DNA from 3 places in the Streptomyces sp. NPDC127129 genome. Region 2 is predicted to be linked to each of the others. Evidence: riboswitches for the same ligand, from Rfam matches in the RefSeq annotation. Region 2 holds a riboswitch; each other region holds the start of a gene.
What was found. Region 2 has a riboswitch for thiamine pyrophosphate ahead of ACFVGW_RS29995 (thiamine ABC transporter substrate binding subunit). Riboswitches for the same ligand answer to the same signal wherever they lie in the genome.

Region 1: another riboswitch for thiamine pyrophosphate. It lies ahead of thiO (glycine oxidase ThiO); the one in region 2 lies ahead of ACFVGW_RS29995 (thiamine ABC transporter substrate binding subunit).
Region 3: another riboswitch for thiamine pyrophosphate. It lies ahead of thiC (phosphomethylpyrimidine synthase ThiC); the one in region 2 lies ahead of ACFVGW_RS29995 (thiamine ABC transporter substrate binding subunit).

What each region holds. Positions count from the first base shown of each region.
Region 1 is NZ_JBHXTV010000003.1:371,959-374,216, forward strand. Features, by position in the region: gene ACFVGW_RS07825 (NAD(P)/FAD-dependent oxidoreductase) at 1-629, opposite strand, end outside; gene ACFVGW_RS07830 (hypothetical protein) at 670-1,011, opposite strand; TPP riboswitch at 1,063-1,175, shown strand; gene thiO (glycine oxidase ThiO) at 1,173-2,258, shown strand, end outside.
Region 2 is NZ_JBHXTV010000018.1:106,500-108,757, reverse strand. Features, by position in the region: gene ACFVGW_RS29995 (thiamine ABC transporter substrate binding subunit) at 44-1,123, opposite strand; TPP riboswitch at 1,211-1,318, opposite strand; gene rlmN (23S rRNA (adenine(2503)-C(2))-methyltransferase RlmN) at 1,348-2,258, opposite strand, start outside.
Region 3 is NZ_JBHXTV010000006.1:98,579-100,836, reverse strand. Features, by position in the region: gene ACFVGW_RS13435 (YibE/F family protein) at 1-684, opposite strand, end outside; TPP riboswitch at 756-902, shown strand; gene thiC (phosphomethylpyrimidine synthase ThiC) at 896-2,258, shown strand, end outside.

The sequences.
Region 1 (2,258 bases), on a different contig from region 2:
GGTTCGATCCGGTCCACGCGCGCGTGGGTCAGGAGTTCGGCGCCGCTCTCCTCGTACCAGCGGGCCATCGGGGCGGAGACCTCGACGGGCAGCGCGCCGGCGAGCGGGCGGTCGGCGGCCTCGACGACGGTGACCGCGCAGCCCGCCTCGCGCGCGGCGGTGGCGAACTCGGCGCCGATCCAGCCGGCGCCGACCACCACGATGTCGTGCCGCCGTTCCAGGACGGGCTTGAGGCGGGCGGCGTCGTCGAGGGTGCGGAGCAGATGGACCCCGGGCACGCCCTCGGTGCCGGGCAGGGTGACGGGTTCGGCGCCGGTGGCGACGACCAGGACGTCGTACGGGACGGGCCCGGCCTCGGTGTCGACCTCGTGGGCGTCGGCGCGCAGCCCGGTCACGTCGAGGCCGAGGCGCAGTTCGATGGCGAGCGCCTCGAAGTCGACGTCGAAGGCGGAGTCCTCGGCCTTGCCGAGGAGGACCGCCTTGGAGAGGGGCGGGCGGTCGTAGGGCTGGTGGGGCTCGGCCCCGATGAGGGTGACCGCGCCGGTGAAGCCCTGCTCGCGCAGGGCGACGGCGGTCTGCACCCCCGCCATCCCGGCGCCCACCACGACGACCCGCTGCTGTGCCTGCATCTGCTCGCTCACCCGATCACCTTACGCATCTGACGAATCGTCAGGAAGACTGCTGCTCCACGACACTGGTGCCGGAGCCCTCCTGGGACTCCCATGCCCAGCTCTCCTCCAGTCGAACGCGGCCGTCGGGCAGCTCGACGACGGCGGAGACGCAATGCCCGGAAGAGGTCGATCCGTCCCTCTTCAACTGCACGTAACGGAAGTCGAGCCGGTCCCCCGCGCGCGTGCCGACGAGATGGCCGCGGACCACGTCCCCGCCCGCGTACTCGGCCCAGATCCGGCCGTCCTCCTCGTGGTACGTGAACCGGGTGCGCGTCCCTACCTGACCGGGCGCCTGGTCGGCGACGGGGAAGAGGACGAGTCCGTCGAGGGATCGGGCCACGGAGGCTCCCTTACTGGGCGTCGGGGGCGGGGGTTACGCTGACCGTCAACGTAGAGCACTCGCGGGAGCCCGGACGTACCGGGCTGAGAGGGAGGCTGGCCGGCCTCCGACCGTACGAACCTGATCCGGGTCATGCCGGCGAAGGGAGGGGCTGGACGCCCATGTCGCGTACATGCAGGACCTCTGACGTTCTCGTCGTCGGGGGCGGAATCATCGGCCTGGTCACGGCCTGGCGGGCCGCGCAGCGCGGGCTGAGCACCGCGGTCGTGGACCCCGAACCGGGCGGCGGGGCCGCCCGGGTGGCCGCCGGGATGCTGGCCGCCGTCACCGAACTCCACTACGGCGAGGAGACCCTGCTCGCCCTCAACCTCGCCTCCGCGCGCCGCTATCCGGAGTTCGTCGCCGAACTCCGGGACGCCACGGGGCACGACGTCGGCTACCGCGCCTCCGGCACGCTCGCCGTCGCCCTCGACGCCGACGACCGGGCACATCTGCGCGAACTCCACGCACTGCAGATCCGCTGCGGCCTGGAGTCGGAGTGGCTCAGCGGACGCGAGTGCCGGCGCCTGGAGCCGATGCTGGCGCCGGGGGTGCGCGGTGGGCTCCGGGTCGACGGCGACCACCAGGTCGATCCGCGCCGGCTCGCCGCCGCGCTGGTCACCGCCTGCGAGCGGGCCGGGGTGGTCTTCCACCGGGATCTCGCCGATCGGCTGACGGTGGTACGGGACCGGGCCACGGGTGTGGTGCTCGCGGACGGCTCCGAGCTCGCCGCGGAGCAGGTGGTCCTGGCCGCGGGCAGCCTCAGCGGGCGGCTCGCCGGAGTGCCGCGGGACGTCCTGCCTCCCGTACGCCCGGTGAAGGGACAGGTGCTGCGGCTCACCGTGCCGCGCGCCTTCGCCCCGTTCCTGTCCCGGACCGTCCGCGCCGTCGTCCGCGGCAGCCACGTCTATCTGGTGCCCCGCGAGAACGGGGAGCTCGTGATCGGCGCGACCAGCGAGGAGCTGGGCTGGGACACCACCGTCACGGCGGGCGGGGTCTACGAGCTGCTCCGGGACGCGCACGAGCTCGTACCGGGTCTCACCGAGCTGCCGCTCACCGAGACGCTGGCGGGTCTGCGGCCCGCCTCCCCCGACAACGCGCCCCTGCTCGGCCCGACCGCGCTGCCCGGCCTCCAGCTGGCCACCGGGCACTATCGCAACGGGGTCCTGCTCACGCCGGTCACCGGTGACGTCATGGCCGAGCTGCTC
Region 2 (2,258 bases):
CCGAGCCGCGCCGCGCTTCCCCGGCGGTCGGACCGCTTACGGGCTACTTCAGGACGAGCGAGGACCACGACTGGATCCACTGGTCGCGCTTCTCGGCGATCTTCTCGGGCGCCATGGTCTGCGGCTTGTCGACGACCACACCGTGCTTGGTGAACAGCTCGGGCAGCTGGGCGCCCTCGGTGACCGGGTTGACGAACATCTGCAGCGGCATGTCCTCCTGGAACTTCTTCGAGATCAGGAAGTCGATCAGCGCCTTGCCGCCCTCGGGGTTCTTCGCACCGTTCAGCAGTCCGGCGAACTCGATCTGGCGGAAGCAGGTGCCGGTGGAGACGCCGGTCGGCGCGTCCTTCGGCTGCGGCTCGGAGTAGAGGACCTCGACCGGCGGGCTGGAGGCGTACGAGACGACCAGGGGCCGGTCTCCCTTCGCCTTCTGGCCGCCGGCCGAGCCGGAGAACTCCTGGTTGTAGGCGAGCTCCCAGCTGTCGACGGTCTTCACGCCGTTGGCCTTGAGCTTCTTCCAGTAGTCCTGCCAGCCGTCGTCGCCGTACTGGGCGGCCGTGCCGAGGAGGAAGCCGAGGCCGGGAGAGGACTTCTCCGGGTTCTCGACCACGAGCAGGTCCTTGTACTCCGGCTTGGCCAGGTCGTCGAAGGTCTGCGGAGGGGCGAGCTTCTTGTCGGCGAAGTACTTCTTGTCGTAGTTGACGCAGATGTCGCCGGTGTCGATCGGGGTGACCCGGTGCTCCTTGTCGAGCTGCGCCTCGGCGGCGACGGCGTCCAGGCCCTTGGCCTCGTACGGCACGAAGATGCCGTTGTCGAGGGCGCGGGAGAGCAGGGTGTTGTCGACGCCGAAGAAGACGTCGCCCTGCGGGGAGCCCTTGGTCAGGATCTCCTTGTTGACGGCCACGCCGGCGTCGCCGCTCTTGAGGACCTTGACGGTGAAGCCGGTCTGCTTGGTGAACTCCGCCAGGACCTCCTTGGAGGCGTTGAAGGAGTCGTGGCTCACGAGGGTCACGGTCTTCGGCGCGGGCTCACCGCTCTTGCCCGCCGCGCCTCTGACGTCGTCGGTGCCACAGGCGGCGAGGGTGGTGACGCCCAGCGCGGCGGCGATGGCCGCGGCGGCCATCTTCTTGGTGCTCACTGAAATTTCCTCCTGGGTGTGACCAGGAAGAGACGCGGCCCTGCCCACCCGAGGGTGGGCAGGGCGCAACAGCTCGAGTTGCGACCGAACTTCCTACCCAGAATGACCTGGGCAAGGTTCAGAGGGTCTGCGGTCCGGTGACCGCACTCTCAGCGCTGTGGCGCTCCCCTGTCGGAATATGGAGATGTGTTCGAGCACAGACTACAAGGTCAGCGCTCCGACGCCGCGAGCTGTCCACAGGCGCCGTCGATCTCCTGCCCGCGGGTGTCACGGACGGTGACGGGGACACCGTGGGCGGCGATGGCCTCGACGAAGGCCTTCTCGTCCTCGGGCCGGGACGCGGTCCACTTCGATCCGGGCGTCGGGTTCAGCGGAATCAGGTTCACATGGACCCGCTTGCCCTTGAGCAGCCGACCGAGGAGGTCGCCCCGCCAGGCCTGGTCGTTGATGTCCCGGATCAGGGCGTACTCGATGGAGATCCGGCGGCCGGACTTCTCCGCGTACTCCCAGGCGGCGTCGAGGACCTCGCGGACCTTCCAGCGCGTGTTGACGGGCACGAGGGTGTCGCGCAGCTCGTCGTCGGGCGCGTGGAGCGAGACGGCGAGCCGGCACTTGAAGCCCTCGTCGGCGAAGCGCAGCATCGCGGGCACGAGGCCGACGGTGGAGACGGTGATGCCGCGCTGCGAGAGGCCGAGGCCGTCCGGCTCGGGGTCGGTGAGCCGGCGGATCGCGCCGACGACCCGCTTGTAGTTGGCGAGCGGCTCGCCCATGCCCATGAAGACGATGTTGCTGAGCCGCGCCGGCCCCCCGGGCACCTCGCCGTCGCGCAGGGCGCGCATCCCGTCGACGATCTGGTGCACGATCTCCGCGGTCGACAGGTTCCGGTCGAGCCCGGCCTGCCCGGTGGCGCAGAACGGGCAGTTCATCCCGCAGCCGGCCTGTGAGGAGATGCACATGGTGACCCGGTCGGGATAGCGCATGAGCACGGACTCGACGAGCGTGCCGTCGTGCAGCTTCCACAGGGTCTTACGGGTGGTGTCGTCGTCACACGAGATGTGCCGGACCACGGACATCAGGTCGGGCAGCAGCTCCCCCTGCAGCTTCTCGCGGGAGCCTGCGG
Region 3 (2,258 bases), on a different contig from region 2:
CAGGATGAAGAAGGTCAGCACCATGAAGCTGATCGCCAGCGCGATCAGTGCCATCACGCCGCGCATCCGTCCGACGAGCACCACGGCGAGGGCGAAGATCCCGGCGAGGACGGCCAGCGGAATCTTGCGGTCGACGTCCGTCACCGAATACTGCAGATCGCGTGGGGCGTCGGGCGCGTACGCCACCACCACGCCCTGCCCCTCGTCCAGTTGACGCGGTGCGTCCGGCTGCACGATCTCGGTGAAGGTACGGCCCTTGTCCGGACCGCTGGTGACCTCGATCGTCGCCTTCTCGCACTGCCCCTGCTGCGCGTTGAGCGCCTCACGCCCCTGGGGCGTCGAGACGTCCCCGGTCGGCGGCACCTGACCGGCGTTCACGTCCTGGCAGTCGACCTGCTCGACCGAGGTGACCTTGCCCTGGTAGGTCTGCCGGTCGAAGCCGACGCCGGTGCGTTCGTGCTCCGGGGCCCCGCCGGGCCACAGGACGACGAGCCCGACCACGACGGCCGTGGCGAACGGGATCAGGACGGCGGCGATGATTCTGCGCAGATGCCGGGAGACGGGCGCGGCCGGTCCGTGGCTGTGGGTGTGGCCGTGCCCGTGACCGACGTCACCGGGTCCGTGACCGACGTCGCCGTGTCCGTCGTGGCCGTCGGGTTCCGGGGTCTGCTGCGAGGAAGTCACCGACCGATCATCGCAAGAACGGCGGGGGCCCACTGTTCAGCATGGCCGGGTTGACGCTAGCGTGGTGCCACCTTTGCACACGCGGGAGCTCGGAGCACCGGGCTGAGAGGGCGCTGATCACCGTACGCGCGTACCGATGTACGTACGGGAGGAGGCTGCGCCGACCGCCGAACCTGTTACCGGGTAATGCCGGCGTAGGGAGATCGGTCTCATGACCATTCAGGATGCACGCACGCCTGCCACCAGCCAGAACGAGGCTCAGGACGAGCGCAAGCCGGGCTGGCACAAGGGATACGTCGAGGGCTCGCGCCCCGACCTCCGGGTGCCCGTCCGACAGGTGCACCTCACCAACGGCAAGGACGTGACGCTGTACGACACGTCCGGTCCGTACACCGACCCCACCATCGACACCGACGTACGGCGCGGCCTCCCGCCGCTGCGCGAGAACTGGATCATCGCGCGGGGCGACACGGAGGAGTACGCGGGCCGCCCGGTCCGCCCCGAGGACGACGGCATCAAGCACACCTCGCCGCGCGGTGGCCTGAAGAACCTCGACGCGGTCTTCCCCGGCCGCCCGCGCCAGCCCCGCCGGGGCCGAGACGGCCAGGCGGTGACCCAGCTCGCGTACGCCCGCCGGGGCGAGATCACCCCGGAGATGGAGTACGTCGCGATCCGCGAGAACGTCTCCCCCGAGGTCGTACGGGAGGAGATCGCGGCAGGTCGGGCCGTCCTTCCGGCCAACGTCAATCACCCGGAGATCGAGCCGATGATCATCGGCAAGCGGTTCCTGGTGAAGGTCAACGCCAACATCGGCAACTCCGCCGTCACCTCCTCCATCGAGGAGGAGGTGGAGAAGATGACCTGGGCGACCAAGTGGGGCGCGGACACGGTCATGGACCTCTCCACCGGCCGCAACATCCACACCACGCGCGAGTGGGTGCTGCGCAACTCTCCCGTGCCGATCGGCACCGTGCCGCTCTACCAGGCCCTGGAGAAGGTCGACGGGAAGGCCGAGGAGCTGACCTGGGAGATCTACAAGGACACGGTCATCGAGCAGGCCGAGCAGGGCGTCGACTACATGACGGTCCACGCCGGCGTGCTGCTGCCGTACGTGCCGCTGACGGCCCGTCGCAAGACCGGCATCGTCTCGCGCGGCGGCTCGATCATGGCCGCCTGGTGCCTCGCGCACCACAAGGAGAACTTCCTCTACACGAACTTCGAGGAGCTCTGCGAGATCCTGGCGACGTACGACGTCACGTACTCGCTGGGCGACGGCCTGCGGCCCGGCTCGATCGCCGACGCCAACGACGAGGCGCAGTTCGCCGAGCTGCGCACGCTCGGTGAGCTGAACACGATCGCCAAGCGCCACAACGTGCAGACGATGATCGAGGGCCCGGGCCACGTCCCGATGCACAAGATCAAGGAGAACATCGACCTCCAGCAGGAGATCTGCGAGGAGGCGCCGTTCTACACGCTCGGCCCGCTCACCACGGACGTCGCCCCGGCGTACGACCACATCACCTCGGGCATCGGCGCCGCGATGATCGCCTGGTGGGGCACGGCGATGCTCTGCT